Linked DNA regions of Natronosporangium hydrolyticum. The protein of the gene in region 2 binds, or shares a complex with, the protein of the main gene of each other region. Links are inferred from orthologs where the notes say so. Each region holds a gene or a part of one and is shown on either strand. Other genes may lie near its edges.

Region 1 (3,146 bases), 720 kb from region 2 along the record:
GGGCGGCGACAGCGGTCGGGAACAGTTCGGCGAGCACCGGTTCCGGCAGGCGCTGCGCGACTGCCACGGGTGGACCGCGGAGGCCGTCGTGAGCCACCTGGAGCAGCTCGTCGTCGACTGGTCCGGTGGCGCCATCCAGGACGACATCGCCATGCTCGCGATCCGCTCTCGGCCGCTCGCCGGCAACGGTCTCGCCCTACCCGTCAGCCGGAGCTGACGGCGTCAGCCGCAGGCTCAGCTGTCGACCTAGCTCGCGAAACCCGAGTCGGCGGGCTACCCGCGCCGAAGCGGGCAACCGAGCCCGCCACTGCGGTAGTAGGCCGTGCCGTAGGGCATGCGCTGTCGCCGCACCGGCGACGCGGGTCGCCAGGCCGTTGCCGCGCTGCGCCGGGGCGCTGAGCACACACAGGTGAGCGACCTCTCCCGGCCATCGGCGATAGCCCGCGGCCGCGGCCACCAAGCCGCGTTGGCCGAGGACGAAGGCGGGCGAGGTGATTGCGTCGAGGCCGCTCTCCTCGGCTTCGGTGCCGGGAACCGTCCCCAGCAACGCAGCGACCTCCGGGTGCTGAGCGGGCAACTCGAGGACCGGCGTGAGGTCCCCGACGGTACGCAGGTCCGACTCGGCCAGGTACGCCAGGCTCGCCGGCCCGAGCAGCTCAGCCACGGGCAACCGGGCTGCCAGCGCCTCCGGGTCCAACGCGAGCAGTCCGGCGTCGGCCGGGGAGGCCAGGACTGGCGCTACGCGTGCCCGCTCCGGACCGGCGGGCGCGGTGGCGAGTACGGCGCCGCCCAGGGCCACCATTCCCACCCAACCGGGCGGACAGATCCGGGACTGGGGTGAGGTGACGACGGTGGCGGCCCCGACCCCCGGAAAGGTGACCGGGACACCGGCGAGCGCCGCCCACACCTGGCGGGCGCGATCAAGCAGTGGGTCACATTCAGGCACCGGGAAATGATCGCTGACTAGAGGTCGCCACCGCCACGGCATAAGCCCAGCCGGAGTGATCAGGCTCCCCAGCGCAGCGCGGGGGTGCGCACCGGGGCGTCCCAGAGCCGGATCAGCTCCTCATCCACCCGCAGCAGCGTCACCGAACAGCCGGCCATCTCCAGCGACGTGATGTAGGAGCCGACCAGCGACCGGGCGACGGTGATGCCGTGCCCGGTGAGGATCCGCGCCACCTCGTGGTACATCAGGTAGAGCTCGATCAACGGCGTACCGCCCATGCCGTTGACGAAGGCGAGCACTGCGTCGCCGCGCTGGAACGGCAGGTCGGCGAGGACCGGCTCCACCAGCATGCTGGCGATCTCGGTGGCCGGTGCCAGCGGCAGACGTTCCCGGCCCGGCTCGCCGTGGATGCCGATGCCGAGCTCCATCTCTTGCTCAGCCAGGTCGAAGGTGGGCTTGCCGGCGGTCGGCACGCTGCACGAGGTCAGCGCCAGGCCCATGCTGCGGCCGTCGTTACTGACCTGCTGTGCGATCGCGGTGACCTCGTCGAGCGGGCGGCCCTCCTCAGCGGCGGCGCCGGCGATCTTCTCCACCAGCACGGTGACCCCGACCCCGCGCCGGCCGGCGGTGTAGAGGCTGTCCTGCACCGCGACGTCGTCGGCGACGAGCACCGAGCTGACCTGCACTCCGGTCTCAGCGCTGGCCAGCTCCGCGGCCATCTCGAAGTTCATCACGTCGCCGGTGTAGTTCTTGACGATGTGCAGCACCCCGGCGCCGCCGTCGACGTGTTTGGTGGCGGCGACGATCTGGTCCGGTACCGGCGAGGTGAAGATCTCGCCAGCGCAGGCGGCGTCCAGCATGCCCGGGCCGACGAACCCCGCGTGCAGCGGTTCGTGCCCGGAGCCACCGCCGGAGACCAGCCCCACCTTGCCGGGGCGGGGCGCGTCGGCCCGGTAGACCAGCTTGTTCGGGTGGTCCACGCGGAGGTCGGTGTGCGCGGCTTCGATCCCGAAGAGCGCATCCTGGACGACCTGGGCGGGATCGTTGATCAGCTTCTTCATGGTCCGTGCTCCCCCCGAAACCCAGCATGGTCGCGCGTACAGGGATGACGATACGCCGGTAGCCCCCGCGCGCGGGGTTCTTTCCGATCGTCGCTCAGCTCACCCGTGTGCGGTCCGACGGTCCATGACCCAACTGTCTCGACTGTCTGTGCTGAGGCGATTACGAGGAGTATTCTCATTGCTGAAGGCTGGGAGTGCGTCCTCGCGCCGCCCCTGGCCGGGGCACGGGCAACCCTCATCGACGGAGGGAGGAGACGTGGATCTCGGCACGGTATTTATCAGTGAGGTAATCGGCACCGGCATGCTGACCCTGCTCGGATGTGGGGTGGTGGCGAACGTGCTACTCACCCGCTCCAAGGGGTTCAACGGCGGCTGGTTGCTGATCAACTTCGGGTGGGGTCTCGCGGTCTTCGCCGGGGTGTTCGTGGCCTACCAGTCCGGTGGTCACATCAACCCGGCCGTGACGCTGGGCATCCTGGCCAGCGGCGCCGACGAGTACGCCCCCGGCGTCGACATCACCATCGGCTCGACCTTTACCTACTTCGGCGGCGAGTTCCTCGGTGCGTTCATCGGCGCGGTTGTGGCGTTCTTCGCCTACCGAAAGCACTTCGAGGCTGAGGAAGACGAGACCAAGAAGCTGGCGGTCTTCTCCACCGGGCCCGAGCTTCGCAGTTACGGCTGGAACTTCCTGACCGAGGTGGTCGGCACCTTCGTACTGGTGCTGGTGGTGCTTTCGTTCGCCAACACCCCGAACGAACTGGGGCCGCTGGCGGTGGCGCTGCTGGTCGTCGGGATCGGTGCCTCGCTCGGTGGTCCCACCGGGTACGCCATCAACCCGGCCCGTGACCTCGGGCCCCGAATCGCTCACGCGCTACTACCAACCAGCCGCCGGGAGATCCGGGTACCCACCGCCGGGCGGTATGCGGCGGATCCCGGCACCGGGCCGGGGCCCGGCGACGAGGACGTGCCGGCGGCACCGCAGCGCAAGAGCTCCGACTGGAAGTACGCCTGGGTGCCGGTCGCCGGCCCGATCGTCGGCGGGGTGCTGGCGGGCCTGTTGTCGCAGGTCGTCTTCTGATCGTCGAGAAGGGAGAACCCGATGACGCAGTATGTACTCGCTATCGACCAGGGGACCACCA
Region 2 (3,227 bases):
CAACGCCGAGCCGCCGATCATGTTGGCCCAAAATGGAATGTCGACCACGCGATCGCGAACCCTCGGCAGGGCCCGAACGGCGCCCAGTGCCACATTGACTAGGCGGTCGCGTGGCCGCCCCAGGCGCAGGTACGAGGTGAGGTCCAAGTCCTCACGCAGGCGTAGGCCGGCGCGCTCGGCCAGACCGGCGAACTCCGCCACCGTGTGCAGGCTACCGATGCGCCAACCGGCCCGGAACTGTGCCAAGCAACGTTCCCGAGCCGCCACGCCACGGTCCTTGTCGGTCGCCCAGTCGTCGCACAGGATAAGGCGGCCGCCCGGGTGAAGACGCGAGGCCAGGGTCATAACTAGATCGGCCACCGACGGTGAGTGCACGATTGATTCAATGCCCACCATGGCGTGGTAGCGAGGCTCGGTGGGCAGCTCGGCAAAGTCCAGGCAGATGATCTCGCAGCGATCAGCCACCCCAGCAGTCGCCAACCGCTTCTCGCCGACCTCGGCCTGAACGCGGCTGATCGTCACCCCCGTCACCTGCGCCTGCGTCGCCTGCGCCAAGCGGACCATGGTCGCGCCCACGCCGCAGCCGAGGTCGAGCAACCGCCCTCCGTCCGGCGGCAGGTGACCCTGCAAGCGTTCTAGCACCAGGCGATTGACGGTGTCCGCAGCTTCGTCGGGGGTTGGCCGCATCCGGGGTCCACACGCAGCGGTGAATAGCGCCGGCATCCGACTCATTGACAAGTAGGAACCTTCGAGTATTGGCGTCGTAATAGTCGGCTACCCGATCGACATGCCCGGCCCTTGCGTCCTCCGGGGAGGGAGAATTCATTGACGCATGCTACATCATGGAGCGACGGTCGGTTGAAGATCCTGGTGTAAGGCTCGAGGATCGTGAATGGCCTGGGAGGGTAGCGGCCGGCACTCACATCACGGTGTCCGGCTACCGGGTCCGGGCTCGGCTCACCAGCGCTGGCGACACCGGCCATGTTCTTGACGACTACTGCTGGGTGGGCATGACAGACTAGACCATAGAAAGCTCCGGGGTGAGGCGATTCTGTGGGAGGACCCTTGCTATATCGGAGCTTCGTGTCACTCCCATACGCAAGGATTGATCAAACCGTAACCTGCCACCAGTAGCACATCGTGATCTCGAACAGTCGTGCGGACCACCGTGACCGGGAGTGTGACCATGAGTAGCGACATCACCGTGAGTGACCTGACCGGCTGGCTGACCGAGTTCGGCCGGTTGATCAAGGCGCATAAGGAGGAGCTGACCGCGCTCGACGCCGCTATCGGCGACGCCGACCACGGCACGAACATGGACCGCGGCATGACCGCGGTGGCGGAGGCGCTCGCCGCCGACCCGCCGCAGACCCCGGCGGGGCTGGGTAAGCAGGTGGGGATGACGCTGGTCAGCAAGGTCGGCGGCGCCTCCGGCCCGCTCTTCGGCACCTTCTTCCTGCGGCTCGGGGCGGCGCTGGGCGAGGCGACCGAGGTGACGCCGGACCAGTTCGCCGCGGGCCTCTCCGCCGGGTTGGCAGGGGTGGTGGCCCGGGGCAAGGCCGAACCCGGCGACAAGACCATGGTCGACGCGCTCACGCCCGCGGTGGCGGCGCTGGAGTCGGCGGTGGGGCAGGACCAGCCGCTCGCTGACGGGTTGGCGGCAGCGGCGCAGGCCGCCGCCGACGGCCGGGACGCGACCGTGCCGATGTTGGCGCGCAAGGGTCGGGCGAGCTACCTGGGTGAACGGAGCATCGGACACCAGGATCCGGGGGCCACCACCGTGGCCCTGCTGCTGGCCGCCGCGGCGACGGCCATGAGCTGACGCGGCAGCCACGAACGGGGGGAGTGGGGCATGGTCGGCATCGTGGTGGTCGCCCACAGCTATCCGCTGGCGCAGGCGGCGGTGGGGTTGGCCCGGGAGATGGCACCGGGCGACGAGGTGGCGATCGCGGTCGCGGCCGGATTGGACGAGACTACGCTCGGCACCGACGCCACGCAGATCCAGGCTGCGATCGAATCGGTTGCCGGGCCAGCCGGGGTGCTGGTGCTGATGGACCTGGGCAGCGCGGTGCTCAGCGCCGAGCTGGCCCTGGAGCTGCTCGACCCAGAGGTACGCGAGCAGGTGCTGCTCTGCCCGGCGCCGCTGGTCGAGGGGCTGGTGGTGGCGGTGGTGGCGGCCGCGGGCGGGGCGGCGCTGGCGGAGGTGGCCGCGGAGGCGACCGGGGCGCTGGCTGGCAAGCAGGAGCATCTGGCCGGGCCGGCGCCGGCAGCTGGGGAGCAGAGGGCTGAGGAGCCGGCGGTGGTCGAGACGTTCACCGTGACCAACCCGCATGGTCTGCATGCCCGGCCGGCGGCTCGGCTGGTGGCGGAGCTGCGGGACGTGGCGGCGCAGGTGACCCTGCGCAACCTCACCACCGGCGCCGGGCCGGTGCCGGCGAACAGCCTGAGCCGGGTCTCGACGCTGGGGGCGCTGCCCGACCATGAGGTGGAGGTGGCGGCGAGCGGTCCGGAGGCGCCCACGGCGGTCGAGCGGGTGTTGGCCCTGGCCGCTCGAGGCTTCGACGATCCGGCCCCGCCGGCGCCACCAGCGGGGGCGACCGAACCCGTTGCCGAGCCTGCTGCGGCCGGGCCGTCGGCGGCCGAGCCAGCTGCCGCCGAACCGCTGACGGCGGGCAGCGGTGGGCCGCTGCCCGCCTCGCCAGGGATCGGCATCGGTCCGATCTGGACGCCCGAGCCGCCGCCGCTGACGCTGCCCGACCGGCCGGCCGGCGACCCGGCATCCGAGGCCGACCGGCTGCGGGAAGCGGTCGGGCAGGTCCGCCGGGAAACCCAGGAGGTACGCGACCGTACCGCCCGCGAGCTGGGGGAGCAGGACGCGGCGATCTTCGATGCGCACGTGGCCCTGCTCGACGACGCGGAGCTGCTCGACCAGGTCCGCGAGCAGATCGAGGCCGGGGCGCCCGTCGAACGGGCGTGGGCCGAGGTGCTCGGCGGGTTGGCGGAGCAGTTCGCCGCCCTGCCCGACCCGTACCAGCGGGCCCGCGCCGCCGACGTGCAGGCGGTCACCGAGCAGGTGCTGCGCGCCCTGCTCGGGGTGGCGAGCGGGTTCGTGTCGCACGACGGGGTGTTGGTCGCCGCCGACCTCACCCCGGGCGAGGTGAGCCAGCTCGACGCCGATCTGGTCGCCGGGATTGTGCTCGCCCACGGCAGCCCGACCGCCCACAGCG

Evidence for each region.
Region 1: the proteins of dhaL (region 2) and dhaK are in contact, whole or in part, in a crystal structure (PDB 3PNL), measured with the Escherichia coli proteins. The link is inferred for Natronosporangium hydrolyticum from one-to-one orthologs.

What each region holds. Positions count from the first base shown.
Region 1 is NZ_CP070499.1:4,625,969-4,629,114, reverse strand. The notes cover bases 7-2,867. They hold dhaK (dihydroxyacetone kinase subunit DhaK), read right to left. Parts: upstream 2,008-2,867; coding sequence 1,006-2,007; downstream 7-1,005. Other genes in these bases: JQS43_RS20800 (MIP/aquaporin family protein), read left to right, coding at 2,264-2,867; JQS43_RS20810 (GNAT family N-acetyltransferase), read right to left, coding at 197-946; JQS43_RS20815 (PP2C family protein-serine/threonine phosphatase), read left to right, coding at 7-217. In the rest of the region: more of JQS43_RS20815, read left to right, coding at 1-6; more of JQS43_RS20800, read left to right, coding at 2,868-3,085; glycerol kinase GlpK, read left to right, coding at 3,107-3,146. UniProt on the Escherichia coli protein: Dihydroxyacetone binding subunit of the dihydroxyacetone kinase, which is responsible for the phosphoenolpyruvate (PEP)-dependent phosphorylation of dihydroxyacetone via a phosphoryl group transfer from DhaL-ATP.
Region 2 is NZ_CP070499.1:3,909,115-3,912,341, reverse strand. What follows is about bases 63-3,004. They hold dhaL (dihydroxyacetone kinase subunit DhaL), read left to right. Parts: upstream 63-1,186; coding sequence 1,187-1,822; downstream 1,823-3,004. Other genes in these bases: ptsP (phosphoenolpyruvate--protein phosphotransferase), read left to right, coding at 1,853-3,004; JQS43_RS17505 (SAM-dependent methyltransferase), read right to left, coding at 63-687. In the rest of the region: more of JQS43_RS17505, read right to left, coding at 1-62; more of ptsP, read left to right, coding at 3,005-3,227. UniProt on the Escherichia coli protein: ADP-binding subunit of the dihydroxyacetone kinase, which is responsible for the phosphoenolpyruvate (PEP)-dependent phosphorylation of dihydroxyacetone.